2 regions of the Ensifer sp. GW823-FHT05D09 genome follow, and region 1 is predicted to be linked to the other one. Evidence: predicted binding sites of a transcription regulator. Region 1 holds the regulator's gene; the other holds the start of a gene.
What was found. The regulator LexA, encoded in region 1, represses DNA repair genes until DNA is damaged. The targets are predictions, from matches to a motif close to TGTTCNNNNTGTGTTCNG.

Region 1 (15,006 bases):
CTCGATATCCTGCCGGTCGAAATCGTCGTGCGCGGCTATCTCGCCGGAACCACCAGCACCTCCATTCTGACGAAGTACCGCAACGGCGAACGTGACATGTACGGTATCCGTCTGCCTGACGGTCTGCGCGACAATCAGAAACTTCCGCAGGCGATCATAACGCCGACCAGCAAGGCTTTCGACGGCGGCCATGATGAGCCGCTTTCCACAGACGAGATTCTCGAGCAAGGCCTGCTGACGAGAGAGCAACTCGATACCGTATGGAGCTACGCGCTCTCGCTGTTTGCCCGCGGCCAGGCGCGTGCCGCCGAGCGCGGCCTCATCCTGGTCGACACAAAGTATGAATTCGGCACCGACAAGGATGGCACCATCATCCTCGCCGACGAGATCCATACGCCCGACAGTAGCCGGTACTGGATCGCCGACAGCTATCAGCAGAGCTTTGAAGCCGGCGAACGGCCGAAGAGTTTCGACAAGGATTTCGTACGCGCCTGGGTGACCGAGCGCTGCGACCCCTACAAGGATCCCGTTCCGGCAATCCCCCAGGAACTCGTCGAGCAGACATCCGCCGTCTACATCGAAGCCTACGAGAAGATCACCGGACGGACGTTCGTTCCGAACCTATCGGGCGGCACGGTACTGGAGCGCATTCGCAAGAACCTGACGCCCTATTTTTCGAAGTAAGTCGATATATTAGAAATTTCGAACGCAGCGAAATTCAGGCGTCGCCGAGTACCGTGACGTCAACCTCAAACTCGAGCCGCATCAAGTCATATGCCGGCTCCACATGGTCAGGCGTTTCGCCATGGACGGTGTCGTAATCGAGCGGCACATGCATATGCGTCAGCACGGCGCGCTTCGGGCGAAGCCGCTCGATCCAGCCGAGCGACTGCACCAGCGACAGGTGGCTCGGGTGAAACTTGTACTGCAGCGTATCGAGCACCAGAAGGTCCAGGTCAGCCAGCCGGCCGACCGTTTCCGGCGGAAAGTCGCTGACGTCGCTGCAATAGGCAAAATTGCCGACACGAAATCCGAGCGAATGAGTATTGCCGTGAAACTGCATCAGCGGCTGAAAGGCGATCGGCCCGCCGGCTCCGCTGATGACGACCGGCGACAGATCGTCAGTGATAATGTGGCCGTCTACGATCGGCGGGTAGCCGCTTCCAGGCGGCGATTCCAGGCAATAATGAAACCCTTCGCGGATCCGGCCCATCGTAAAGGCATCGGCCCAGATCGGTATGCGCTTCTTGTTTTCAATGACAAAACCGCGCAAGTCATCGATCCCGTGCAGATGATCCGCATGCGAATGCGTGTAGAGCACAGCGTCGATGTGGCGGATGTTGGTCGCAACCATCTGGGCTCGAAAATCAGGACCGGTGTCTACGACCACGGTCGTCTTGCCACCATCCGGCGCGATCTGTTCGACCAGCAAGGCGGCTCGCATGCGACGGTTCTTCGGATTGCCGGGATCGCAGGCACCCCAGTCACCGGTGATGCGCGGCACGCCGGGCGAAGAACCGCAGCCGAGAATGGTGAAGGCGCGCCTGAATGCCACCTTAGAGCCTCGGCATCTTGGAGAAGATGCGGAATGCGTTTTCGGTCGTGAGCGCCGCAACTTCGTCCTTTGACACGCCGATCGTATCGGCCAGCACCTCGGCGGTGTGCGCCACATAAGCCGGCTCGTTGCGCTTGCCGCGAAACGGCTTAGGCGCAAGGTAAGGCGCGTCGGTTTCGACGATCATCCTGTCATGCGGAACCGTCTTGGCAATCTCGCGCAACTCCTCCGATTTCGGAAACGTCAGGATACCAGAGAACGAGACATAGCCGCCGAGCTCGACGCCGATGCGCGCCAGCTCCGGCCCGGAGGAAAAGCAGTGCAGAAGGAAGGGGAATGCGCCCTTCTCCGTCTCCTCGGTCAGGATCGCCGCCATATCGTCGTCTGCCGAGCGGCTGTGGATGACGAGCGGCAGCCCGGTTTCGCGTGCCGCCGCTATGTGCCGGCGCAGACCTTCGACTTGCGCGTCGCTCGGCGCGTTGTCGTAGAAGTAGTCGAGACCCGCCTCGCCGATCGCCACCACCTTCGGATGCGCCGAAAGCCGGACGAGATCGTGCGCGGTAATATCGAGCTCCTCATCAGCATTGTGCGGGTGCGTGCCGACGGAACAGAAGACGTTCGGATAGGCTTCGGCGATCGCAATGATCGTATCGAAGCGCTTCACGCGGGTGGAGATCGTGATCATCTGGCCGACGCCGGCCGCGCGCGCACGCTCGATGATGGCGTCGCGCTCGGCCTCGAAGTCGGGGAAATCCAGATGGCAATGGGTATCGATAAGCATGCCGATCGTGCCTTATTGCGCTTCCGGCGCGACGTAACGCGGGAAGACCGGCTTCGGCGCTTCGAGCGGCGTGCCGGAGACGAGGCGGCCCGCCTCGCCCAATGCCGCAAAATCGCGCTTGTCGGCCGGGGCCGCCACGAGATCGAGCAGCTTCCCGGAGGATTCCGGCATGAACGGCTGCAGGAGGATGGCGATCTGGCGCACAACCTCTGCGGTGACATAGAGCACGGTTGCCATCCGCGCCGGATCGGTCTTCTTCAACGCCCAGGGTTCCTGGCCGGCGAAGTAACGATCGGTCTCCGAAACCACGGCAATGATTGCCGCAAGCGCGCGGTGGATCATCTGCTTGCCCATTTCGTCTCGGGTAATCTCGAGCAGAGCGTCGGCGGCCGCCAACATCGCCTTGTCTTCGTCGGTCAACGCACCGCAGACCGGAATCTGGCCATCGCAGTTCTTGACGATCATCGACAGCGAACGGCTCGCCAGGTTGCCGATGCCATTGGCCAGGTCGGAGTTGATGCGGGTGGCGATCCCCTCCTCGCTGTAGCTTCCGTCCTGGCCGAAGGAAACCTCGCGCAGGAAGAAGTAGCGGATCTGGTCGAGGCCGAAATGCTCGACGAGGTTGAAGGGATCGACGACGTTGCCGAGCGACTTCGACATCTTCTCGCCCTTGTTGAGCAGGAAGCCGTGCGCGAAAACGCGCTTGGGCAGCGGCAGGCCGGCCGACATCAGGAAAGCGGGCCAATAGACCGCGTGGAAGCGGATGATATCCTTGCCGATGATATGAATGTTCGCGGGCCAGAATTTCGCACGCGGCCCCTGCGGGTTGTCGAGATAGCCGGTCGCGGTGATGTAGTTGGTCAGTGCGTCGACCCAGACATACATGACGTGGCTGGGATCGTTCGGCACCTTGATGCCCCAATCGAAGGTGGTGCGCGAAACCGACAGATCCTTGAGGCCTGATTTCACGAAGGAGATCACCTCGTTGCGGCGCTCGGCCGGACCGATGAAATCCGGGTTATCTTCATAGAGCTTCAGCAGCTTGTCCTGGTATTCCGACAGCTTGAAGAAATAGCTCTGCTCCTCGACCCATTCGACCGGCGTGCCCTGCGGACCATAGCGCACGCCATCGGCGCGCAACTCCGTCTCGTTCTCCTGGTAGTAGGCTTCGTCACGCACCGAGTACCAGCCGGCATAGGAATCCTTGTAGAGGTCGCCCGCCTCCCCCATCCGGACCCATATGTCCTGCGACGCCTCGTGGTGGCGCTTCTCGGTAGTGCGGATGAAATCGTCATTCGATGCGTTGAGGAGCACCGCCATCTTCTGGAATTCCGAGGAGTTCCGATCGGCAAGCTCCTGTGGCGTCACCCCTTCGCGGCGCGCCGTCTGCTGCATCTTCTGACCGTGTTCGTCCGTGCCCGTCAGAAAGAAGACATCCCGTCCGTCCAGGCGCTGATAGCGCGCCATTGCATCCGTGGCGATCAACTCATAGGCGTGGCCGATATGCGGCTTGCCGTTCGGGTAGGAAATCGCGGTGGTGATGTAAAAGGGGGACGTGTCTCTCATAGGCGGATTCAATCTATCTCGGATGAAGCTACCGACGCTCTTAGCGCATACGCCGCAAGGAAGGAACCGGGAGATGGGAGAAAAGCCCGCATGGAAAGCAATGGCCGGACGCCACGCCTGCTTGTGCCGACGCGAACGAAACAATAGAACAAAACAGAAACAAACATAAAGGAATCGCCATGCTGCGCCGTCTTGAACGTCAATTTGAAGCAGCGTCTGCCCGCTACGCCGAGGACAACGGCATCGAGCGGGATGCCGACTGGTTTATCCTGAAGATGCAGGAGGAAATCGGCGAACTGACCCAGGCCTGGAACAAGCGCACCGGCCGCGGCAGACGGCATGGTAAGTCAGAGGACGATTTGCAGGCAGACATGGCCGACGAAGCTGCAGATCTGCTGGGTCACGTGCTGCTTTTCGCCCATCATCACGATCTCGATCTCGTCGCGGCAATCAAACGAAAGTGGAAGTTTGAGATCGAGCTATAATGCTGCCTTGACGTCATCCAGCAACGAAAGAATGGTCTGCTTGCGATCGAGATTATAGGCGTCGCTGACGGTGAGACGTTCGCCGGTCGTGGCCGAAAGCCGGGCGAAGCGTTCGGCGCGCATGATATCGCCGGCAACCGCCGCATCGCGGGCCTCGCGCATGAGCCGCCCGGTCAGCAGCGATGTGAAGAAGTCGAAAATCGTTTCGCTGTCCTTTGCCGAGAGAACGTCGGCAAGCTTGTGCATGTCCTTGCGAACTGCCGGCCCCTGCCCTTGGAGGATCCCCTCAAAGGTCGCGGCGATCTCAAGGCCACCGTAGTTGATCAGCTTCAGCGCCTCCGCAACGCTGCCGTTGGCCGAGGCCAGAATGCGGTCGGCATTCTCGCTCTGGAGATCAAAGCCAAGATGATCGAGCGCATGGCGCAGCGCCGGCGGCTCCAGCGGTTTCAGCCGTAGCGGCAGGCAACGCGAACGGATCGTCGGCAGCAGCTTACCTGGCGCATGCGTCAGCACCAGGAACAACGACCGACGCGGCGGCTCTTCGAGAATTTTCAGAATGGCGTTGGCGGCGTTGCGGTTTAGATCATCGGCCGGGTCTATGATGACGATGCGCCAATTGCCGGTGCCCGATGTCTGAGCGAAGAACTTGCCAGCCCTTCGCACTTCGTCAACCGTGATCGCGCCCTTCACCCTACCCGTCTTCTCGTCGACCGGCCGTGTCAGATGGAGGAGATTATGCGATGCGCCCGAGGCCAGCTGCCGGCCGACGATCGAAGCGGGGTCGGGATCCCCAAGACTTTCAGGCGCGGTCGCCGGATCCGGGTGATTGAGGATATGGCTGGCGAAGCGAAACGCAAGCGTTGCCTTACCGATCCCCTCCGGTCCTTCGATCAGGATGGCATGGTGCCCCTTGCCCGATCGGTAGCTCTGCGCCAGAAACGCTTCCGCCTGCTCATGGCCAAACAGCCGGTCGTTCTGGACCGGGGCAATCGCCCCTTCGAGCACACCGGGCGTCTCCGTCGTCATGGTGCGGACCCTGTGAATGTAGGCTCGGACATGTCGGCGTCTGCGAGCAGGTTTTCAAGGAGACCAAGCACCTCGGCGGCAATCGCCTCGGCGGATTGCGTGGCGTCGATGATGCGGCATCTGTCCGGATCGGACTTTGCGATATCGAGGAAAGCCTCGCGGCGCTTTTCGTGCGTCTCCAGCTTTTCCTTTTCAAACCGGTCCGGGCTGTCATCGCCGGCGCGGCGCTGGGCACGGTCGAGACCGATCGTCGCCGGCAGATCAAAGATAACCGTTCGATCAGGCACGACACCGTTGATCGCTACCCGCTCAAGCGTCTCGACAAAGGCCGGCTCCAGATTGCCGGTGATGCCCTGGTAGACGCGCGACGAATCCATGAAGCGGTCGCAAAGCACGATCGTTCCCCTGGAAAGCGCGGGGCGGATGACCTCTTCGACATGATCGCTGCGCGCCGCAGCAAACAGGATGGCCTCCATCCGCACGCCAAAGGCTTCGGCAGCCCCCGAAAGCAACACGTGACGCACCGCCTCGGCCCCGACAGATCCGCCCGGCTCGCGCGTTGTCAGCACTTCATGGCCCAGCGAACGCAGCGATTCGGCGAGCAGGCGCAATTGGGTCGACTTGCCAGCCCCTTCCCCGCCCTCGAATGTTACAAACAGACCTTTTGCCAGCGGCACGGTGCTTTCCTATATCGGCATGCAATTTTGCCCTGTTTAGCCGATTGGCCCAAACGATGAAACCACTGGGATCGGTTTTGTTACAGCCAGAAGAAGAGCAGTTCCTGGAGTGCGTCGAGAGCGCGGCTTGCCAAGGTGCCCTGGCCAACAGCCTCGGCGGTCTTGACGGGCACCTCGCGCAACAGTTTTTCGCCGTTCCAAAGTCGCACGACGCCGACTTCGGCCCCCGCTTCGACGGGAGCGCGCAGCGGCCACTTGTAGACGACGCGGGCCGTCAGGCGTTCCGAGTTGTTGACCGGCAGCAGCACGTCGACCGGCCCGCCGGCGACAAGCGCCACATGCGGGGCGGCGCCACCGTAGATGCTGGCTTCACCGATCGCTTCGCCATCGGCAAAGATCCGCCGCTTTTCAAACGCCGTCATTGCCCAATCGAGCACCTTTCGGCTTTCCTCGGTGCGTTCCTTATCGGTCTCAAGGCCGCCCATCGCGAGGTAGACACGGCGATCGCCGCGCTGCATCGAGGCCGCCAGCGAAAAGCCGTAGCCTTCCGCAAACCCCGTCGCCACCCCGTCGACCCCGACATTGGCCGCAATCAACGGGTTCTTGTTGCGTTGAAGGATCTTGTTCCACTCGAACTCAGGCTGCGCGTAGAGCCGATAGAGATCGGGGTGCGCCTCGTGCAGATGACGGGTCAAAGCCACCAGTTCGCTCATGGTGATCTGGTTCTGCGGATCCGGTAGACCGGTTGCGTTGCGGAAGGTGGCGATCGGCATACCGAGCACGCGGGCACGGGCCGTCATCTTTTCGGCAAAGGCAGCCTCACTGCCGGCCATCCCCTCGCCAAGGATGATGCAGGCATCATTGGCAAGCTGAACGGCCACCCCTTGCAGCAGATCGGCCACGCGGATGCGTGACTTCAACGCCGCGAACATCGTCGAAGTGCCGGACGGTGCGCCGCCGGTGCGCCAGGCGTGTTCCGAAACCTCGAAGACAGTTTCGGCCGACAGTTCACCCTTGGCGATCGCCTCGGCGACGACTTCCATCGTCATCAACTTCGCAAGCGAGGCGGGTGGAACGGGGTCGTTCTCGGCGCGGGAGAACAGGACGGTGCCGGTTTCCGCATCCACCAACAGGATCTGTTTGGCCTTGGTGTCGAACGCCACCGGTGGCGTCTGAGCCGCGGCAGCCCCCGCAAGCAATGCCGCGCAACCAAACACGACCGAAAGCATCTTCAAGCGCATGGGAAACTCCGGCTTCCCATTGGGCATAGCAGCGTCGTCAGAATGGCACAACGTCCCGATCTACCGGATCGAGCCGGTTCTGCCTTCACGCTTGGCATGGGCAACGATGGATTCGGGTGTAAGCGGATTGGTCTCGACCATGATCGCTTCAAACGGCGATTTGGCATCGCTCACCCGCACTTCCACGTAAGCGGCCGCATAGGCCATATTGCCGTCCGGCATCGGAATGTATTCCGGCCGCTCGCGCGGGATCGGCCCGATCTCCGGCAGCATCACGAATTCTTCCAGCGACTGCGGTGCGGAAAACTGCGGAACGGGTGCCGCAAGGGCCGTCACCGGGCTGCTTTCATCAAGAGACGATTTGGACGGAATGGTGAGCGTTCCGAGCTGATTGCGCATGGGCTCATTCGAGGCAACCATCACGCCTGTTGCAATCTGGCCTTCCGGCATGACGCCCGGGCTACGGTCGCCCTTCTTGACATAGGACGCCATGAGGTAGGGCATGTCGTTGCCTTCGAGCGGTGCGCGACCGACATATTGCACCCGAACCTTGGCACTGCCCTTCTGCTTGATGTCGAGCAGATCCGCCGTCTTCGAGGATACGTCGATGATCCGGCCATATTCATAGGGGCCGCGATCATTCACCCGAACGATGACGGAGGTGCCGTTTTCGGTGTTGGTGACACGCGCATAGCTCGGCAACGGGAATGTCGGATGGGCCGCCGAAAGATGGAGCTTGTCGTAGACCTCGCCATTGGCGGTCAGGCGACCATGGAAAGCCGAACCATACCAGGACGCGACACCGGTCTTGTTGTAGCCGAAATCTTCCTTCGGCTGATACCATTTGCCCTTGACCTGATAGGCTTTACCGACCTGGAACCGGCCACCGCCCTTCGGGATGTTCTTGCCGGTGGCGACACGGGGGCTCGCCTTCACGCCATAAACCGACTCAGCAAAGTATTCTTTGCTCCTCGGCTTGCTCTTCTTGATACTGGACGTCGATCCGCACGCCGCAAGCGTTGCGCAAAGCACGGGAACCGCCGCAAGGCGCAGTCCCTTGATCAGATATGCCGCATTTTTACTGGATGTCATCTGTCCCACAACATCATTCGAACAAGCCGTACTCGAAACCTTCCACTCTTGCCCCCAAGCGGAAATCTCGGCGTCCCGAAACGGAACAGTCGATTAATCATGACAGCAACAAGGCAAAAATGCGAACCGGCGAACAGCCGAGCGCCCGAAATCTCCGGTTATGGTTTACGAATGGTTACCAAGACGGATGGACAAGCTCACGCGCTCAGAAAATCTTGCCGCCGACGCATGTTAAATCTTGCAAAGTAACAAGCCTTCGCGCAATAACGCCGTGCCCGGAGGAGTGGCCGAGCGGTTTAAGGCACCGGTCTTGAAAACCGGCGTGCGTGAAAGCGTACCGTGGGTTCGAATCCCACCTCCTCCGCCATCCACTGTCTCATTTCTTGCCATTCGACGTCGAGCTCGATCGAAACCGCGAATGTTCGAGCGGTTTCCGATTGCCCCTTTGGCGCGCACGTGCTGCCGTCGCGCTGGTATTCAGGCACGCATTTGGAAGGCGGGCGCCAGGTCCGCTTGCCATCCCGAAGGAATTGGGTGAAAGTCTGATTCCGGCCCTTCGAGGCCTGGGCAATCTCCCACAACTGGAGAAAACCATGCCTCTTAAATATCTGACGACAGCCGCTTTTTTTGCTGTTCTGACGCTGTCGGGCTGCGCAAGCACTGGCGACGCCAACACGACCTACGCCCAATGGCAAGGGCCTTCGCCGGAACCAGATCCATCGGCAGCCAGCCCCGGCGGCTTCCGCCTCAGCTACTGAGGCGCGTTCTTTTTTTGTCACGGAGAGCGACAGCTCGTCCGTGCGACCGCCAATTCTTGGGCCAAGGTGCGAAAGCGTCGCGCTGGGACTATCAAACACGATCCGGCAGCACAGCAATCTCGATAGGACGAGGGTTGTGAATCCTCTGGCCGTTTGATGCGGCTTGCTTCAAATCTGGCCGGAACGCGGCTTTCGACCGGATCGGGATACATTCGGCGAATTCGCCGTGAAACAGCTTATGGCAACCGAAAACGTTGACTCCCGCTTCATTAGGGCGCCTTCATATGTAGTCATCCAACAGTTGAGGAACTGAGCGATGCCCACCTTCATCATAGAGCGCGAAGTACCCGGAGCCGACAAGCTTAGTCAGGACGACCTCTGCGCGCTGTCGGCGAAATCCAACGCAGTCGTTGCAGATCTCGGCGTCCCCTACACATGGATCACCAGCTATGTCGCCGGCGACAAGATCTACTGCGTCCACGAGGCGCCAAGCGCCGACGTTATTCGCGAACATGCCGAACGAGGCGGATTTCCGGCCAACAAGATCACCGAGGTCGCCGCCGTGATTGGGCCCACGACAGCCTCTCAGGGGCGCGGCAAATAACAGAGTCGGTGTTATAATCACGCCAGCGGAGCATTGACTTCATTTCAGGCCATGGCGCCCGCCCGAACCAATGCACACCGAGCGCCGTCATTGACTTCCGGCCGTATCAATGCACGCTAGTCCGCCGGTCATTCGGCGCCCACATGGGCTCCCCGGCACGCCTTTCCAAGGAGACGAACATGGCAAAAGGTCAAGTGCGAAGCAACCGCGAGGTTAGAAAGCCCAAGAAGGACAAGACCGTCAAGGCCGCCGTTACGCCAGAAGGCTCCCAGGTGAAGCTTGCAGGCAGCAGCTTCTCTTTGGGCAAGAAAGACAAAAAGTAAGGCAGCCGCTCCAACCTCGAAAATCAAATACGCCTTTAGGTTTTATCAGTGGCCAGTCGGACCGGATGTGCACGTCTCCGCACATCAAGGGCGACTGGTCCCGCGACAAGAAACCAGCAATGATGCCGGCTCCGCAGCACACCCGACCGGCGCGTGAACCTTCCCGCAGACACAGGAAACACTGCCGGCGGCGCTTGCCAGTCGTCTCCCGTCGCGACCCCCAAGGCCGATCTGCCGCCAGCCATGCCGCTCGGGGCCGATGCCGGAGAAGCAACAAACGCCCCGAAACACTCGCTCTTCCAAACAATCTTCGTGTCTTCGCTGCCACAGCTTGAAGAGCGATCGTCGCCTTTCGCAAAGAACTGTTGAACACGGCATGGGTACGCGGCCTGCTTGCTGGACTCCGGAACGAAAGCACGGTTCACATCGTTAACCAATCTATCGGCACCACTTCTGACCTAGCGGACGTCCATCGTGCTTGCAGCCTTGCTTATCGCCTCGATTATCGCATCGCCCCACATCGCCCTTAGCGCGGCCACGGTCGACGACCTGCAAACGGACTTCGAATCGGCCATCCCCTGCCAGCAGATCGACGGTCGGAATGTCTGGAAAGGCTCGATCGCCTATTATATCCAGTCATTCGTCTACCAAGGCGACACGCCGGTGGCGACCGACGCGGCAGATGCCGTGCTGCCGGAGGACAACTCTGCCGAGACCGTGAAGGAGTTCGAGGACGCCTGTTCGGCAACGCAGCCGGCTTGAAACGCCCTCTCCTCGACATGCCCGCTGTCCCAACCGCTTATCTCGGCGCTACTTCCATTCTTTACCATCGCTCGTGGCACACCCTCGTGGTGGCAATCCTTTGCCAAAGGTGAACTTTAACCGGTCACAACCCCACTGGCGGACCGGCCCCGGCATCATCGCATTCAATGCGATGCCGACTTCATCGAACGGGCTCTGCCTGTTGTCGACATATTGATACCAGCGAAACCCGAGGACGGCGGTCGCTGCGATAACGATCGTCGACAGGATCCGAATCAGCGTTTTCATTGCATCCTCATTCGGTAAAAAGCGCGAGGCATGGCAGCTCCGCATGGCATACCCAGCATCGAGGCAGCGGATAGGCGCACGATTGATACAACATTCACGGAATTTTAGGCACTTGCGGAACACATATGGAACAGATAGTGTCTGTTCTTGATTTGTTTCACGCCTCTGGAGCGACTTGCCATGCTGACCCGCAAGCAACAGGAATTGCTTCTTTTCATCCACGAACGCATGAAGGAGTCCGGTGTTCCGCCGTCCTTCGACGAGATGAAGGATGCACTCGACCTGGCATCGAAGTCGGGCATTCACCGGCTGATTACGGCGCTCGAGGAACGCGGTTTCATTCGACGCCTTCCCAACCGCGCCCGGGCGCTTGAGGTCATCAAGCTGCCGGAAGCTTACGCGGGAAGCGCTCAGCCGCGTCGCGGGTTTTCACCAAGCGTCATCGAGGGAAGTCTCGGCAAACCTCCCGCCCCTGCCCCGGTTACCGCAAAAGCGCCGCCGGTGGCAGACAACAGCTCCGTCTCGGTTCCGGTCATGGGCCGCATTGCCGCCGGCGTACCGATCTCGGCAATACAGAACAACACGCACGATATTACCGTGCCGCTCGATATGATCGGCAGCGGCGAGCACTACGCCCTTGAAGTGAAGGGTGATTCGATGATCGAGGCCGGCATCTTCGACGGCGACACGGTGATCATCCGCAATGCCACGACGGCAAACCCCGGCGACATCATCGTCGCACTTGTCGATGACGAGGAAGCGACGTTGAAGCGCTTCCGGCGCAAAGGCGCATCGATTGCACTCGAGGCGGCCAATCCGGCCTACGAGACGCGCATCTTCGGCCCGGACCGCGTCAAGATACAGGGCAAGCTCGTTGGCTTGATCCGTCGCTATCACTAAGCCAGATGATGATGGCTGTCTTTCTGCTGGACAGGCCTTCTTGTGCTTGAACGTCTCGCCACCCAAGAGGTAGCGAGACGTAAGTGGTCAGGTTGAGCGTTTTACGCGCTCGATAATTTTCATTCGTGAATGGAGTACTCGCCCAACTCACAGAGGTCCTGCATGTCTTCGGTCGTGTCGAGACCGGAGCCTTCCTCGAATTCGAAGCGCATGTCGTATTTGCAGACATCGCGTCCGTCGGCGATGGTAATTTCCATGCTCTCGCCCGGATTAAGCACCTGCCGCCCGAAGACATCGTCTTCCCACTGATCGACGCCAACCGGCGAGGTATAGAAGTTCGTCAGAACGGCTTTCGTCTTGTTCTTCAGCTGAAAGACGAGATCCTCGGCGCTTGCGGTGGCCGTCGTTGCGGCAAATATGGCAAGAGCAGTCAGGGCGATCTTACATTTCATTTTATGTCATTTCCTCCATTGTCGGTTTTGTTTGACGCTACCTATACGGGTCGCATCGCTGGAATATTCATTCCTGATGTCGTCTAGAGACAATAATCTTTGCACTGACAATACGGGCAGAATCACCATTTCGGGGCAGGTCGCCGGCAAGCCAGATCCGCGCATGCCTATTCGCGGCGCAAACGCGTGAAGCGCACGCGCGCACGTCGGATCACCCATGAAGAATAACTGACATCGGCGGAGAATAAGGAACAGGCTGACATCGCCACTGCTGCGCCAGGTGTGCCCCGAATCTTGGCAGCCCGCGAAGCCGGGCATGCCTGCAAAGGCGATAGCCCACAGATGAGTGACGTCGCGGCATGAGGAGCAAATTAGAATGAGTCGGCGGCTCAATCATGCATCGCACTTGCAGCGATTGTCACTCGCCCACCGAGGGCGCGGGTCAGCGCGTCAGGCACAAAGGGTGCTAGGGAAAAGGGATACGCTGCCTACGCACGGAAACCGAATCTGATCTTCGTCAGAGCCATGGATCCCTTGAGCCCAACGCACCCGACGATCGCACCGTTGCCTTTCGACGATGGCAGCCTAGTTACCCATTCGCGTAACCAAGTGAGGAACTGCTGAATGAACCGTAATAGCCTCTATCTCGTCATCGCCGTGCTCGCTGTCGCCGTCATCGGGCTCGGCGTCTATGCTTATCGTGAGGAAACGAAACCTGCCGGTGTCGAGATCAAGATTGGCGAGGGCGGCGTTTCCGTTCAGGAGAATTGAGCAGGCCGCGCATTTTCCCAATGCGGCAACGAGCGGCTGATTTCTGATCGGCGGCAGCGCGTCGCGTTGTCACCACCTCCAGATTACTGGTTGCTCAGGTGGGGCTAGGCTAGCAACGGCTGAAATTTGCTGCACCGGCAATTTGAGACCATAGAGCCCCGCGCCATGATTGCCCAAGCCATGCATTGGGCCCACCCTCAGCGTGGAGTGGGCGCCCGATGCTCAATCAAGCGCTTTCTCTTCGCAGATAGCCTCCACCGCAAGTCGTCGACCGTCGCGCCGATGGGACGGTGGCATGTGGTGTGGAAGCTCGCGGGCTTCACAGACATTGCGACGCGCAACGCGCCTGGCCGAGGTGGCCGACGCGCAGAGCCACCCGGATGGCAAGATCATCCTCAAGAATGCCTCAGCGTACGAATACGCTTGAGCATGCGCAATCCGCCCCATATTGAAGACGTGCAAATGTGCTTCAAAATCAGATGGATGGTTGCATGAATCTCGACGTTCAGGACCTCGACGGAGCCTGCCACTGCGGAACGGTTCGTTTCAATGTAAAACTGAAAAACGGTCTTCATACCGCTCGCCGCTGCACCTGCTCCTATTGTCAGCTGAAGGGTGCGGTTGCCGTCTCCGCCGCCAAGGACGGGATCACGGTTCTTTCCGGAGGCGAGGCTCTCACCAAATACCAGTTCAATACAAAGGCCGCAGAACATTACTTCTGCTCGAAATGCGGGATCTATACGTTCCACAAACCGCGCGCGAACCCGGACTTCTACGGCGTCAACGCCGCATGCCTCCAGGGCGTCAGCCCATTCGATTTCGTAGAACTGCCCGTCAACGACGGCATCAATCACCCACTGGACACCAAGGATTTGAGCGGACCAAGGCTCGCGGGAACACTGAAATTCATTCCGGCGGAATGACTGACGCGTTCAAGGCAGCAGCGGAACCATGCGGCAAGTATGCGCTAGATGATAACGACACCGCGCGGCACCACTGCTGCCGTCCGCCCTGACAGGCGACGGTTGGCGAAGCCGAGAAATCAGTGCCGAGGCTTCGGTACGTTGACATTCTCCCAACGCCCAAGAAAGCGTGGGTTGCGACACACTCCAGCTTATGAGGCCGGCGAGATTGCTCTATGCCGACTTGAAGTATGCGAAATTAACTACTTCCGCGCGTGCACATTGATGCCGTTACTCCGAATGATTAAACCCAGGCGAGCAACGACCTGGAGCAACCGTGATTACTTTAGCGCGCTGGGCCACGCTCATAATCCTTCTCTTAGCCCCCGTATTATGGTGGGCAGAGCCGGGACTTGCCGTGATTCCGCCAATGGGCGCAAACAAGAACGGCTCCACCGCAATCCTAATTCGCGGCTCTGATAGCGGGGTCCATCTGCTCGACAGCCCGCGGGCATACTGCGAGAGGCTCGGAACTCCCGGCTTCTATTGTGAATGTATAGTCGCCGATCGCATGGCCAGTGCGGCGCTTATAGGTTTTCCGTTCAGCCAGTCTCTGCATGAAGCGACACTGACCGAGCCCTACCAAAACGAGACGTAACCACGCCCCCTACTGCATAGACGACGATCATCAAGTGTTGCTGGCTTAAGTGCTTTCGTGGTCAAAGGCCCTGGAGGCCCGGCACGGAAGAGCGTGGCCCGGATCAAATGCGACGGAATCGGTGATCTTCAGTTGGCTGTGGAGGAAGATACAGAAGGGGAAAAC
Region 2 (15,006 bases), 270 kb from region 1:
TCCGCGCGTTGTTCGAGAGCGCCGGTCTCGGGCGCGACGTCAGCGAAGCGTTTGCCGAAGCGGTCCTTCTTTGGCGCAGGGATGGCAATACGGGTGCTGACGATTGCCGCGCCTCCGTCTGCTCGGCGCTGCTTACAAGCCTGCGCGGCCAAGGTGCGTCTTCGCCGGCATGCAATGCAATGGCGGAAATTCTTGAGCGACTGGCCTTTGCCGAGCAGCGGCAGTCGGCTCGCGACTATGCTCAATTGGCCGCGCGCCAAGCCGCCTGACGTTGCCTCACCGAAGTTGAAGCCGAAGGGGCTACAGCTTCGTTGAGGTCACGCCGCCGGCATACGCGTTGATGCTGATCTCGCCTTCCTGCGTCAGTCGGTGAACCGCCGCGCCACCCAGGAGTAACCGTCCTCGATGTAGTGAACCGGCTTGCTGACGAGGCTTTTCAGCTTCTCGCGGTCGGGGACGGCGCCGGAGAGAAATTCCAAAGTCCGTTTCGGCAGGCCCGGTTGCGGCTCGGTCACCTGAGGTGATGGCGTCTCGGGCCGTGGTAGGGGAGCAGCCACCTCCTGCTGCGGTTCGTTGGTTGCAAGGCCGGGGCCGGAGCTCTCGCAGACGGCAACGACCACCGGATAGTTGGCGTTGGAGAAGCGTGGCAGCTGTTTCTGCGAATCGGTATCGCACTGCGCGATTGAGGGCCATGCCCCATCCACGGTCGAAATATATTGGCACTGGTTCACGTCGTGGTCACAGCCAAGAATGGTCATGACGATCAGGGCGGCTTTCATGGTCTGGCTGTGTCCATCTGGTGCATGATTGTGCGTTTTCTGACGTCAACTTATGCCTGCGTGATTCTTCCTGAAATGGGGCGATGGCTTGAATGCGCAGAAACAATTTGTTTCGTCGCGTCATTCGGATTGATGGGGCAGGTCCGTTTGTTGCGCAATTTGACGTATTGGCTCCCGATACGCCCGACCGTAGTTTCTTCCGCGAACCGTACCAGAACTCAGAATCAGCCATGGATCAAAAATTGCCTGAAGTCACGATTGCCGAAGAGCCGCCGCGGCAGCCGGAAATCCTGCGCCTCCTGGAGATGTCGGACGCCTATGCCGCCTCGCTCTATCCCGCCGAAAGCAATCATCTTGTCGATGTATCGGCGCTGGAGCAGCCGGACGTATCATTCTTCGTTGCCCGCTTCGACGGGGCGATCGTTGGTTGCTGCGCGCTGGTCGAAGCCGGCGATGGCACGGCGGAGATCAAGCGCATGTTCGTCGATCCCCAAGCGCGGGGGCTGAAAGTCGGCAAGCGCCTTTTGCAGGCAATCGAGCAGCGCGCCGTGAGCATCGGGCTTGACGTGATCCGACTTGAAACCGGCATTCACCAACCGGAAGCAATCGGACTTTACAGAAACAGCGGTTATGTCGAGCGTCCGCCTTTCGGCGGTTATCAGCCGGACCCGCTAAGCCTGTTCATGGAGAAGGTGCTGCAGCCGCCTGCTGATCTCGACGGATAGGCCTTGTCGCTTCTGGCACCACAGCGGGTGCCCGTCGGCCGGCAAGCAGGTAGGCACCGCGACGGATCGGTTGGTCAGATGTCGAGATTGTCGGCGAACACTGCCCGCTCCTGGATGAAGCGAAAGCGTGCGTCGGCCTTCGTACCCATCAGGTTGTCGACGGCTTCGCGCGTGCCTTCGAAATCGACGTCGTCGATCTGCACCTTCAGCAACGTACGGAACTTCGGATCCATCGTCGTTTCCTTGAGCTGCGCCGGCAGCATCTCGCCAAGACCCTTGAAGCGGCCGACTTCCACCTTGCCGCGGCCGTTGAATTCGGTGCGCATCAGTTCTTCGCGATGGGCATCGTCGCGCGCGTAAAGCGTCTTTGAGCCCTGGCTCAGGCGATAAAGCGGCGGCACGGCGAGATAGAGGTGGCCGCCGCGGATGAGCTCGGGCATCTCCTGATAGAAGAAGGTGATCAGCAGCGAGGCGATATGTGCGCCATCGACGTCGGCGTCGGTCATGACGACGATGCGCTCGTAGCGAAGATCCTCTTCACGGTACTTGCTGCGCGTGCCACAGCCGAGCGCCTGGATCAGGTCGGCGATCTGCTGGTTGGCGCCCTGCTTTTCGCGGCCGGCGCTGGCGACGTTCAGGATCTTGCCGCGCAGCGGCAGGATGGCCTGGTTGGCGCGATTGCGCGCCTGCTTGGCCGAGCCGCCAGCCGAATCCCCTTCGACGATGAAAAGTTCGGCGCCATCAGCGGTGTTCTGCGAGCAGTCGGCAAGCTTGCCGGGCAGGCGCAGCTTGCGCACGGCGGTCTTGCGGTTGACTTCCTTTTCCTTGCGGCGGCGAACGCGCTCGTCGGCACGCTCGATCACCCATTCGAGCAGCTTTGCAGCCTCCGCCGGATTGTCGGCAAGATAATGGTCGAAGGGGTCGCGCAAGGCGTTTTCGACGATGCGCTGCGCCTCGACGGTTGCCAGCTTGTCCTTCGTCTGGCCGACGAATTCCGGTTCGCGGATGAAAACCGACAGCATGCCGGCGGCTGAAATCATCACGTCATCGGTGGTGATGATCGCGGCACGCTTGTTCTGCGTCAGCTCGGCGTAGTTCTTCAGACCCTTGGTGAGCGCGATGCGGAAACCCGCCTCGTGCGTCCCGCCTTCGGGTGTGGGAATGGTGTTGCAATAGGAATGGACCTGCTGGTCGCCGCCGTACCAGGTGACCGCCCATTCGAGCGAGCCGTGGCCGTTCGACTTCTCGGATTTGCCGGCAAAGATCTCGCGAGTGACAGTGAATTCCTTGCCGAGCGTGGCGGCGAGATAGTCCTTCAGGCCGCCCGGGAAATGGAACACCGCCCGATCCGGAATTTCGGAACCTTCCAGCAGCAGCGACGGATCGCACGACCAGCGGATCTCGACGCCGCCGAACAGATAGGCCTTGGAGCGGGCCATACGGAACAGCCGCGCCGGCTCGAAGCGGGCATGCGGTCCGAAGATCTGCGGATCGGGATGAAAGCGAACCCGCGTTCCGCGCCGATTGTGGACGTCACCCAGTTCTTCCAGCCCGCCCTGCGGTACGCCGCGCGAAAAGCGCTGACGATAAAGCTTGCGGTTTCTGGCGACCTCGACCTCCAGATCGTCCGAAAGCGCGTTCACCACGGAAACGCCGACGCCGTGCAGACCGCCGGAGGTCTCGTACGCCTTGCCATCGAACTTGCCGCCCGCATGCAGCACCGTCATGACGACTTCGAGCGTCGATTTTCCGGGGAATTTGGGGTGGTTTTCGACCGGAATACCGCGGCCGTTGTCGGTCACCGACAGATAGCCGTCGGCATCGAGATGGACGTCGATGAAGTTGGCATGGCCCGCCACCGCTTCGTCCATCGAATTGTCGATGACTTCGGCGAAGAGATGGTGCAGCGCCTTTTCGTCGGTGCCGCCGATATACATGCCCGGACGCCGACGGACCGGCTCCAGCCCTTCCAACACCTCGATTGCCGAAGCGTCGTAGTCGTCGCTGCCGCTGTTCTTGGGGGCAGGGCGCGGTTCTTCACGCGGGACCGGTGCCGCTCGCGCAGCGGGCGCGGCTTCCGGCGCAACGGGCTTCGGTTGTTCGGGCATTGCAGAGAAGAGGTCGTTGCTGTCGTCCATGGGGCGTCTAGATCATTCCTGTCGTGCGGAGGTGTCAAGGCCATAGCAAGACCTCGGTCTTGTCGCCATCCCCAGTCATTCGAATCACCCGAATTCTGCCAGACTCTTGCAGATTGTGCGAACAAAAGGAGAATGGCGGCGCCGAATGCCTGCAAAATAATGCCTGAGCGTTGGCACCTGTCACCAACTGTTGCTTTGGTGCCGAGCCGATGGCAAGGCTTTGCGACTAACCAGGGAGCCCTTCGTTGTCCGTGTCCACAGCTCATTTTTGCTTTCGTCGTCTTAGCGCCATCGTGCTGTCCTTCGGGCTTGTTGCCGGGGCCGCTGCTTCCGCCGCGGCGCAGGTGCTGAAGCCATACAAGGATGATCTGTTTTCCTACGGCACAGTGCTTGAGCAGAGCGACAATGGCGACTACCGCGTCGTCGATTATCAGGAATTGCGCGACATCAACGGGCGTGACGAAATTCCGGAGCGGCGGGTCAAGCGCGCCTTCGTTTCGCTTGGCGTCAAGGGAGATCAAGTCAACGAAACTATCGAAATCGGTGGGCGTTCTCTTGATGTAACACGCGTCGGTCGGGAGCAGGGCGCTGCATTCAGCGTAATCTTCATCCACGGGCGAGGCGGCGACCGGCGGCTAGGCGCCAACGACTTTTCGTTCGGTGGCAACTTCAATCGTCTGAAGAACCTGGCTGTCGCCAATGGCGGCGTCTACTATGCACCGAGCGTCCGGTCGTTCGATACGGCCGGGGCGGCTGATGTTGCCGGCTTGGTCAAGCTTGTTGCCGAGCGCTCCGGCGGTCGGCCGGTCGTGCTGGCTTGCGCCTCCATGGGCAGCTTCATCTGTTGGGGTGTGGCCCGAGATGCCGGTGCCGTTGCGGCCCTTGGCGGCATGATGATCATGGGCGGCGTCGCCGATCCCGAATTCACCAAGAGTGCCGCGTACAAGGCAAGGCTGCCGATGTTCTTCAGCCATGGCAGCAAGGATAGCGTCTATCCGGCCGAGAGCCAGAAGGCCCTCTATGGTGCGTTGAAAGGGCAGGGATACCCGACCCGCTTCGTGCTGTTTGAAACCGGTTCGCACGGAACGCCGGTTCGCATGACCGATTGGCGCGACGCCTTGAACTGGATCGGCAGTCGCTGAAACGCACCGTCCAGCACTCGGCATTTGTTAACCAGACCGGCAATTTCCGGGTGCAACCTGGCCGCTTGTTTCCACCTTTGAAAGCGATCGGCGCGATGATCTTCGGCAGATATTGCTGGGGTATATTTCATGGATGCGCGTACCGAAACACGGCAGGTTCCGCTGTGTGTCGACCTGGACGGCACATTGCTGGCCGCCGATACGCTATGGGAAGGCGCCGCGATCATTCTGCTGCGCAACCCGCTGATGCTTGTGCTGATGCTCATGTGGTTGTGGCAGGGCAAGGCACGCCTGAAACATGAGGTTGCCCTGCGCTCGGGCCGAAAGGCGGAGGACTGGCCGTACCGCCAGGTCGTCCTGGATCGCCTGTCGGCCGAACGTGCCGACGGACGCGAGATTGTGCTGGTGACCGGCGCGGCAGCTTCCGTCGCCCACGACGTCGCAGCACATGTCGGCCTCTTTGCGTCGATCATGCATTCATCAGAGACGCTCAACATGACGAGCAGCCGGAAGCGTGACGCGCTGGTCGAACGCTTCGGCAAAGGCGGTTTCGACTATATGGGCAACAGCCGCGACGACATCGCGGTTTTCGACGTTGCGCGCCGGGCGATCGTCGTGGCACCCGACGCGGCCGCCGAGAAATGGCGCCGCAACCACGACGCGGAGAAACTCGACACCGGCAAGGTCAGCATGCTTGCCCCGCTGAAGTCGATCCGGGTCCATCAGTGGGCGAAGAACGTGCTGATCGGCGTGCCGATGATCCTCAATCACGAAGTGCTGCATGTCGATGCGCTCGTGAGCGTTATCATCGCATTCTTCGCGTTCAGCTTCCTCGCCTCCGCCGTCTACGTGATCAACGATCTGTCCGATCTCGCGAACGACCGGCGGCACGCAAAGAAGCGTAACCGGCCGCTGGCCAGCGGTCAGATGTCGGTTCCGACCGCGTTCACGCTGGCCGTCTGCCTGATCCTCGCCTCGGTTTCGCTGACCTTTCTGCTTCCCTGGAAATTTGCCTGCGTCCTCGCTTTTTATGCCTGCGCGACGACGGCTTACACCTTCGTGCTCAAGCGCAAGCTTCTCGTCGACGTCTTCACGCTCGCCGGCCTCTACACCACCCGTATCGTCGCCGGCGCCGCTGCGACCGGAACGGAGCTCTCCTTCTGGCTGGTGTCCTTTGCGATCTTCTTCTTCCTGAGCCTGGCGCTGGTGAAGCGCTACGTTGAACTGCATGAATTCGACGACAAGGATGGTGGCGCCGTTCCTGGCCGTGGTTACCTCGCGGTCGATTTCGAAATGGTCGGACAGGCAGGTGTGGCCTCAGCCTTCACCTCGGCCCTGGTGCTTGCGCTCTATGTGCACAGCAAGGAACTGCAGGAAATGTACACGACGCCGTGGGCGTTGTGGCCGCTCTGCCCGCTGGTGCTCTATATGCTGTTGCGGATCTGGATGCTTGCACGTCGTGGCATGCTGCACGAGGATCCTGTCGTTTTCATCATGCGCGACTGGCGCAGCCAGCTGACCATGCTGGTCGGGGCGTTACTCATCCTTTTCGGAGCTGTCGGGCCGCAATGAACACGCAAGATTACGAAAGCTGGGGCCGGCTCGATCGCCGGCCGCGGCAGGGCATTTCGCCGGACGACTACGAAGATCGCATCGGTTCGATCGAGCCGGAGACGTTCCTCCCGTTCGGCAACGGTCGCAGCTATGGCGACAGCTGCCACAACGATCTGGGCGTACTGATCGACAATCGCCGCCACGCCCGCATACTCGCGTTCGACCCCGGCACCGGCATGATGACCTGCGAGGCGGGCATTACCCTTGGCGAAGTTCTTGCACGTGCCATTCCCCACCGTTTCTTTCTTCCGGTGACGCCCGGCACGGCTTTCGTCACGATCGGTGGCGCGCTTGCCAACGACGTTCACGGCAAGAACCATCATGCGCGGGGGACCTTCGGCAATCACGTCACCGGCTTCACGCTTTTGCGGTCCAATGGCGAACGCTTGACCTGCACGCCACAGGAAAACCCGGAGCTGTTTGCAGCCACGATCGGCGGCATGGGGCTGACCGGTTTGATCCTGACCGTGAGCCTTCGTCTCAACAAAGTGCCGTCGCCACATGTTCAGCAGCACGCCATTCGTTTCGACAATCTCGACGAATACTTCGGTCTGGTCGACGGCGTCGACGAGGAGCATGAATACTCCGTCGCCTGGATCGACCAGCTTGCAACCGGACGGCGCATGGGCCGTGGGGTCCTGCTCGCCGGGGATCATGCGGATGGCTCGTGCGAGTTTCCGGACATGCCGAAAGGCATGAAACTCTCGGTGCCGTTCTCGCCACCTTTCAACCTTCTCAACTTCGCGACGCTCAAGGCGTTCAACGAATACTATTTCCGCAAGGAGAAGCCGGGCGAAACCGTTTCGACGGTGCCGTGGACGTCCTACTTCTATCCGCTCGATGCCATCGGCGCGTGGAACAGGCTTTACGGTCCCAAAGGGCTCTATCAGCACCAGAGCGTCTACCCTACCGAGAATGCCCGGGAAATCACTGCGATCCTGATGGACACCGCGCGTCGTGCCGGACATGCATCCTTCCTCACGGTGTTGAAGCGCTTTGGGGACGTCGCCTCGCGCGGCCTGCTGTCGTTTCCCCGGCCTGGTTTTACCTTGACGCTCGACTTCGCCAATCAGGGTGAACGAACGGTAAAGCTGCTGGACCGCTTGGACGCGATCGTTGTCGAAGCCGGGGGCGCGATCAATCCTTACAAGGATGCGCGCATGAGCCCACAAGTCTTTGAAAAGTCTTTCACTTCTTGGCGGAAGCTTGAGGCGTTGCGCGATCCGGCGCTGACGTCGAACTTCTGGCGCCGCACCGCGTTGGCTTTGTCAAAATGAGAATGCAGACAATTTTATTAAATTAAATGCGCGAACTTCACGGAATATGCGCCTATTGCGTGTAGTTCATTTCCCGGGACTGGGAGTAAAACTATGAAATATATTCCATTCATTCTCTTCACTGTTCTGACCAATGCGGCCGCACAGCTGATGCTGAAGCAGGGCATGATGTCGCTCGGGCCGATCTCGATGACGGCAGAGACGGCGATCGTTCGCCTGTTCCAGATCGTTTTCAATCCATGGGTCTTTGCGGGGCTCGCGACCTTCGTCATCTCCATGGCATCGCATCTCTACGTGCTGTCGAAGGTGGAGCTTTCCTTCGCCTATCCGTTCCTGAGCCTGGCCTACGTGGCGGTCGCGATCTTCGCCTACTTTGTTTTTCGCGAGGATCTCAACGCCTGGCGCATCGCCGGCATCGCGCTCATCTGCGTCGGAACGGTCCTGATCGCCCAGTCGGGCATGTCTTCCCATAGCGACGAAACGCCGGCCGATGCGGCTGGAGCAAGAACAGCAGATTTCGGGAGCAAGTCATGAAGCATATTATCTTTGGTGGCGACGGGTTCGTCGGGCGGCATCTGGCGCAGCGCCTCGTTCAGGACGGCGAAGATGTCGTCGTCGCCGATATCGTCAAATCCGATCTGTCGCACTACAGCCGCGCGCGCTTCGTCCATTGCGACGTGACGCAGATGAGCGATGTGCTGAAGGTCGGCATCGGTCCGGACGACATGGTCTACAACATGGCGGCCAAGATGCTGTCGCCGTTGCAGATCCGCTCGAAGCGTTGGGATTTCTTCTGGCCGGTCAACTACTACGGCGCCGAGAACATCATGAAGGCCATGGGTGTAGCGAACGCCTCACGCCTTGTGCAGTTCACCACCGACATGATCTACGGCCATACGGTTCAGTCACCGCAGACCGAGGACCATCCGGCAAAGCCGCTCGGCGAATACGGAAAGTCGAAGTGGGCGACAGAACAACTGGCCGTGCAATGGCGCAAGCAGGGCATGAGCATCTCGATCTTCCGCCCGCGCCTGATCATCGGCCCCGGTCGTCTCGGCATTCTCGAAAAACTGTTCAAGCTGATCGACATGAACCTGCCGGTGCCGATGATCGGTTCTGGCAAGGTGCCATACCAGTTCATCTCGGTGTTCGATTGCGCCGAAGCGGCGCGGCTTGCCTGGAAAGGCGGCGTGCCCAACGAGGCCTACAACCTCGGCTCCGACAATCCGCCATCGGTTCGCGAACTGCTCGGCAACCTGATCAAGCATGCCGGCTCAAAGTCCTTCCTGCTGCCGACGCCCGCCTTCGCGGTCAAGCAGACGCTTGCACTCTTCGATCTGATCAACAAGCCGATCATGGATCCGGAGCAGTACCTGATTGCCGACGAACTGTGCGTGCGCGAGACGGGCAAGCTGAAGCATCAGCTCGGCTGGCGGCCGGAGTTCAACGACGGCGATATGCTGGTTGCCGCCTATGACGAATATCGGGCCAAGAAGTCCGGTGCCACGATACAAAACGCCGCTGCCGTACCGGCCGAGTGAGGGGAATGACCATGCTGGATAGACCGAACCGCACAGCCGTCTCGGCACCGTCGCAAGAAGGTGGCGTCGCAAGGCCAAATCTGCTCACGGTCGAGCAGGCGAAAGCCATGTCGATCGGCGATATCACTACGGCCTTCAAGGACCACCTCAATCCAGGCCAGTTGCACTTCATGAAGCTGCTCGGTTTTCACAAGGTGAAGATCGAAAGCGCCGAGGGCATGTATTACACCGACCAGAACGGCCGGAAGATCCTCGATTTCTTCGGCGGCTTCGGCTCGCTGGCCTTTGGCCACAACCATCCGCGCATTCTCGAAGCGCGTCAGAAGTTCCAGGACGAGAAGCGCCACGAGATCGCCATCGCCTTCATGTCGCAATATGCGGCGGCGCTCGCCAAGAACATCGCCGCCTGCTCGCCCGGTGACCTCGACATGGTCTTCCTCGGGTCGTCCGGTTCCGAGGCGATGGAGGCAGCGATCAAGCTTGCCGAGCGCGCCGCCGGCCCGAAGCGACCGAAGGTCGTCTATGCGGAAAATTCTTTCCACGGCAAGACCAAGGGGGTGCTTGCTATCACCGACGGGCAACTCTACCGCGCCGATTTCAAGCTCACTGACAACACGGTGCGTGTTCCCTTCGCCGATATCGCGGCCGTGGAGAAAGCCTTCCAGTCCGATCCGGAGATCGGCGTCATCGTGCTTGAGACCATCCAGGGCGGCGGCGGCATCATCCAGGCACCGGCCGAATACTGGCAGCAGCTTCGCGCTCTGTGCGATCGCTATGGCGTTCTGTGGGTCGCGGACGAAGTGCAATGCGGTTATGGCCGCTCGGGCCGCTTCTATGCTTTCGAGCATTATGGGGTCGTGCCTGACGTTACCGCCCTCGCCAAGTCGCTCGGCGCTGGCAAGGCGGCGGTTGGCGCGATGATCGCGCGGCGCGAAGTCTACATGAAAGCCTATGGCACATCGAAGACGGCGATGATCCACGCCATGGCGACGTTCGGCGGCATGGGTGAAGCTTGCGTCACAGCGATCGAGGGCATCAACGTGCTCTACGACGATCATCTGATCGATCGCGCCGCCGACAGCGGCGACTATCTGCTTGAGCGTCTGCAGGCGTTGAAGGAGAAGTATCCGAAGATCATCAAGGATGTGCGCGGCAAGGGCCTGATGGTTGGCCTGGAGTTCCAGGATTTCAGCCAGACATTGCCGATGGTACTGCGTCCCGTGGTTTCCGTGCTCGACGACAAGCTGAAGGGATCGCTCTCGGGCTTCATCGGCGCCTTGCTTCTGCGCGACTACGACGTGCTTGTCGCCTTTACCGAATACAATCGCAACGTCATCCGCCTTGAGCCGCCGCTGATCTGCGAACGTGCTCATGTCGACCAGTTCATTGCCGCGCTCGACGCGCTCCTGGGCCGTGGGATCGTGCGTATCGTCAAGGACTTCGTCGGCAGTCAGATCGGCAGCTGATAGCGTTCGCAATCGATTGAGAGGGGGCAGGGCGCTTAGTGCTTCTGCCCCTTTATGTTCATGTCGAATTCGACGACGTTGGAATAGATCGGTGTGCCGACGTCCATGCCGTAGGGCGAGCGAAAGATGCTGCCCCGGATCATGAACGAGATCGAGCGGCTGTTCCAGTCCGTCAGCTTTACCGAGAAACGTTCCTTCCGGGTTTTGCCGCGCGCGGTCAGGGTGCCTTCGACAGCGGCTGAGTCAGGGCCGGTCTGCGTGATGCTGGTCGACCGGAAGGTGACGGTGCGGTAGGTTGCGCTGTCGAAGACTGCGCTCGACTTCAGAAAGTCTTCGACGCGGCTTTCTCCCGTCTCGACACTTTCGGGATAGAGCGTGAACTCGACTGACGAGCGGCTGATATTGTTGCCGTCTATGCGAAAATTGCCTGAGAATTTGCCGAAGTCGCCGACAATGCCGCCGCCACCGACTTGGGCGACGGAAAAATGAACGCGTGACGCCCCGGTAATGCCGTAGTTGCCGGCAGCGTCCTGGAGTTGCGGGGCACTGGCTCTGGCAATACCTGGTCCAGACGCGCTCGTGAGCACGATACAAAGTGCCAATGCTGCTGGCGATGGTTTCGATTTCTGCATGATCATGGGTTATTTCCTCTTGGCAACCAGGGGCGCGCCGCTGGCTTTCTCGATTTCGCCGTGACGCCGCTGCCGCAACGTCAACATGCGGGCCAGAACCTCATCGCGCCTGATGATGTGGTGGTAGAGAGCGGCCAGGGCGTGGACGAGGACGAGGGTGAGCATCACGTAGGCCAGGATCGCGTGCGTTGACGTCCAGACGGTCTCGGCCGCCTCTGATTTCGCCATCGGCAGATGCGGGATGACGAACCAGTCGAAATAGAAGCTCGGAATGTTCAGGGTCGATGTCGACGCGACCGCCCAGCCGGCAAGGGGCACCGCCAAGGTGAGAACGATCAGCACAACATGCGTTCTTGCCGATGCCTGCCGTTCAAGTGGCGAAAGGCCCGCGGTCGCCTCTGGTTTCCGCTCCAGGAGATGCCAGGCGGCCCGAAGCGCCGCGAGAGCAAGCACGGTAAATCCGAACGATTTGTGCCATTGGTAGAGTGAGAATTGCAACGCCGGATCCAGCGATAGTCTTCGCATGGCGAAGCCGAGCGCGATCAGGCCAAGGATCAAGGCGGCGATCGCCCAATGGAGGACGATCGTCACCCAGCCGAATGTCGATCTGCTGTTTCGCAGCATGGCAAGCTCCCGCGATTTCAGACGAAGTCCAAGACTTCGCTCTGGTCGCTCGGATGGGACCCACAGGCCCTGGCTTTTATTCGCCGACGATACCGTAAATCTGCGGGCCGTTTACGTTGATGCGCGCGAAAGACGCCTCATTTGCTTGTGATCAGGCCGCGGGCTGGCTGGTCTGGTCTCTGCAAAAATCCAACCTATCGCGGAACATCAATCATGACCGAGAATAAGCCGACACACCAGTTGATCCCACTTGAAAACGTGGTGTTGGACCACGCAAACGCCGGCATTGCACTGGGGACGGAGCGCCGGTTCGAGGACGCGCTCGAACAGTGGCGGCTGGCCGCGCAACTGGCGGACGCAAATTTCGAGGGGGAAGATCTCTATTATTGGGTCAAGGGTGGTTATGGCGCTGCGCTTCACGACGTCGGTCGTCACCGCGACGGCATCGCCGTTTCGAAGCTTGTTCGTGCGTGGACGCTTTCACTGCGCCAGCCGCTCGCATCGATGACCATTGCACGCTCTTACCTGGCACTCGGCGAGGCCGAGAACGCCTATCCCCATATCCAGGACGTCCACCGGTTGGTGGGTGACGAGGTGTTCAATTTGTTCGACCGGCGGCACCTGGCGGAAATCCGCAGGGCGCTTGCGGTGAAGGCGTAAGTCAGGGTGCCCCGGTCATCTCCTGAAGCGCGATGCCGAGGTCGTCGGTCACGGTCTGCATCATGAGATTGCGGACGGCTGGCGGCGACAGCAGGGGCACCGGCAGCACCGCCATGCTGGAAAGGCCAATACCGAGACCGAGGATCCGCCACGCGATCGTTTCCGACACGGCGCCTGTGCGGAATTCATCGGCTGCAATGCCATCCGCGATGATGTCACAGAGAAGGCGATGCCAACAGGAAACGGCCTCAGCGTAAGCCTCTGCCAACGCGATGTCGGCCTGGGCCGCCCTCCATGCCTCCGCCCAGAAGCGCATGCCGTTCTCGCGCGCGTTGTCCGTGTGGTCGCTGACGAAGAGCTTGAGTGCCGACGTCGCTGCGAGCGTCGGCCTCATCTTCACGAATTCGGCCCGGGCCGCAGCCTCGTAATGCTGGAAGGCCGCACATTTGAGTTCGCTTGCGGTCTTGAAGTGATGGTGGATGATGCCGTTTGCCGCTCCCATTTCGGCGGCTACCCGCCGTGTCGTCATCCCGTCAAAGCCGTCCTTCAGCATGACGGCAATGGCCGCCGCGATGATCGCCTCACGCCGGGCGAGGCGGGTCATGTACACCATATTCAGTCTCCGGTTGTATCCGGTTGACATAGCGCAGATTTGATCATATGTCCAATTTGAGCGTTGGCTCAAATCGTTGGCGGACGATCTAAAACCGCGGCCGGCCTTTTTGGTCTGGTCTTCGTTTTCATCTATTGATTTTCAGGGAACGCTCATGAGCGAACATGCATTGCCGTCCGATGCCGAAATCACCTTCCGCCGTATCTCGGCGCTGACTGTCTGCGACGTCTGCGAACTCAGCGAAACGCTGAGCGAAGAACAGCGCAACATGGTGGCCGACAACGGCACGTCGATTGCCGAAGCACATTTCTCCGAGAATGCCTGGTTTCGCGCAATCTACGCCGAGGAAACGCTTGTCGGTTTCGTCATGCTGCACCAGGGATCGGATTGGGACGATGGCATCGATTGCCCCGGCGTCTACCTCTGGCGCTTCATGATCGCCCGACCTTTTCAGGGCAAGGGCATCGGCAAGAAGGCGATCGACCTTGTCGTGCGCGACCTCAAGGCGCGCGGGATCCGCGAGCTTTACACCAGCTACGGCTTGGGCGAGGCAAGCCCGGAAGGCTTCTACAAGGGACTGGGCTTTGTTCGAACCGGTGACAGCTACGGCGAAGAGCCGGAGGCCGTGCTGAAATTTGCGGCCTGAACGAGACATCATTGGCGGCGCTCGACCCGGCGTCGCCTGGAATATTTTACGAGAGAGACATGCAAAACGACCTGCACGAGGCCAATCGCCTCTCATGGAACGCGGCAACCGCCGCGCACAACAGCCACAAGGGTGATCAAGGCGCGTTCTTCCGCAACGGCGGCTCGACGCTCTATCCCGAAGAGATCGAATTGCTCGGCGACTTGGCCGGCCTCGATCTCTTGCATCTGCAATGCAACTCCGGCCAGGACAGTTTGAGCCTTGCCCGCCTGGGCGCCAACGTCACTGGCGTCGACATTTCCGACGAAGCCATCGCATTTGCCACAAGGCTTTCGAGCGAAAGCGGCATCGCGGCGACTTTCGAGCGCGCCGACCTTTTCCACTGGTTCGAAGGCGCTCGAGCACGCGGCGCTGTGTTCGATCGCGTCTTTGCGTCCTATGGCACCATATGCTGGTTATCCGACCTCGGGCCGTGGGCTCGAGGTATCGCTTCCGTGCTGAAACCCGGCGGCCGGTTCGCCTTCATCGAGTTTCATCCGTTTGCGATGGTCTTCGATGAAACGTGGACGCCACGTTATGACTATGCACCGCGAGAGCCGATCTCCGAAGCGGGCGTTGGCGATTACGTCGCAGCTTCCGGGACGGGTCTGGCGCCGGATGGCTACGAGCAGGGGGTGGTGGATTTCCGCAACCCCCACCCCTCATTCGAGTTCAATTGGGGCATCGCCGACGTCGTCCAGGCGCTGATCAACGCCGGTCTCAAGGTCGAATGCCTGAAGGAATATCCCTATGCCAACGGCTGGGTCGGCTTCGAGGCGATGCGCGACAGTGGTGGCGGGCGGATGCTGCCACCCGAAACCATGCCCAGCATTCCGCTGATGTATGCGATTGCGGCGGCGAAACCGGACGCGACAACGCAGGTTTCGGCAGGGAAACGGTCCGAGGCAATCATCCGTCCCTACCGCGCAGAGGATCGTGACAGGCTGGTCGATATCTGGCTCTCCGCCTCGCGCGTCGGGCACCCCTTCCTTGGCGAAGAGCGCCTGCTCGCCCAGCTAGAGATGGTTCGCGACACCTACCTGCCGATGGCGGATAATTGGGTTGCGGAAGTGGACGGGCGTCCGGCCGGCTTCATCGGCCTGATCGACA

Region 2: parE (DNA topoisomerase IV subunit B) is a predicted target of LexA. The motif match lies at 3,760-3,777, and genes of this name have one in related genera.

Annotation. Positions count from the first base shown of each region.
Region 1 is NZ_JBXAIA010000002.1:382,500-397,505, reverse strand. Features, by position in the region: gene AC1Q80_RS07725 (phosphoribosylaminoimidazolesuccinocarboxamide synthase) at 1-684, shown strand, start outside; gene AC1Q80_RS07720 (MBL fold metallo-hydrolase) at 719-1,555, opposite strand; gene AC1Q80_RS07715 (TatD family hydrolase) at 1,557-2,336, opposite strand; gene metG (methionine--tRNA ligase) at 2,349-3,902, opposite strand; gene AC1Q80_RS07705 (pyrophosphohydrolase domain-containing protein) at 4,082-4,387, shown strand; gene AC1Q80_RS07700 (DNA polymerase III subunit delta') at 4,382-5,413, opposite strand; gene tmk (dTMP kinase) at 5,410-6,090, opposite strand; gene AC1Q80_RS07690 (D-alanyl-D-alanine carboxypeptidase family protein) at 6,171-7,331, opposite strand; gene AC1Q80_RS07685 (septal ring lytic transglycosylase RlpA family protein) at 7,392-8,423, opposite strand; tRNA gene AC1Q80_RS07680 (tRNA-Ser) at 8,701-8,790, shown strand; gene AC1Q80_RS07675 (hypothetical protein) at 9,017-9,181, shown strand; gene AC1Q80_RS07670 (DUF4242 domain-containing protein) at 9,498-9,785, shown strand; gene AC1Q80_RS07665 (hypothetical protein) at 9,965-10,108, shown strand; gene AC1Q80_RS07660 (hypothetical protein) at 10,583-10,870, shown strand; gene AC1Q80_RS07655 (hypothetical protein) at 10,919-11,158, opposite strand; gene lexA (transcriptional repressor LexA) at 11,339-12,058, shown strand; gene AC1Q80_RS07645 (hypothetical protein) at 12,178-12,510, opposite strand; gene AC1Q80_RS07640 (hypothetical protein) at 13,135-13,281, shown strand; gene AC1Q80_RS07635 (GFA family protein) at 13,773-14,204, shown strand.
Region 2 is NZ_JBXAIA010000002.1:112,613-127,618, forward strand. Features, by position in the region: gene AC1Q80_RS06295 (DUF2336 domain-containing protein) at 1-269, shown strand, start outside; gene AC1Q80_RS06300 (hypothetical protein) at 363-779, opposite strand; gene AC1Q80_RS06305 (GNAT family N-acetyltransferase) at 1,022-1,504, shown strand; gene parE (DNA topoisomerase IV subunit B) at 1,579-3,642, opposite strand; gene AC1Q80_RS06315 (alpha/beta hydrolase) at 3,888-4,784, shown strand; gene AC1Q80_RS06320 (UbiA family prenyltransferase) at 4,914-6,356, shown strand; gene AC1Q80_RS06325 (FAD-binding oxidoreductase) at 6,353-7,675, shown strand; gene AC1Q80_RS06330 (EamA family transporter) at 7,769-8,209, shown strand; gene AC1Q80_RS06335 (NAD-dependent epimerase/dehydratase family protein) at 8,206-9,216, shown strand; gene AC1Q80_RS06340 (aspartate aminotransferase family protein) at 9,228-10,682, shown strand; gene AC1Q80_RS06345 (YceI family protein) at 10,718-11,320, opposite strand; gene AC1Q80_RS06350 (cytochrome b) at 11,324-11,938, opposite strand; gene AC1Q80_RS06355 (hypothetical protein) at 12,152-12,598, shown strand; gene AC1Q80_RS06360 (TetR family transcriptional regulator C-terminal domain-containing protein) at 12,600-13,211, opposite strand; gene AC1Q80_RS06365 (GNAT family N-acetyltransferase) at 13,366-13,857, shown strand; gene AC1Q80_RS06370 (GNAT family N-acetyltransferase) at 13,917-15,006, shown strand, end outside.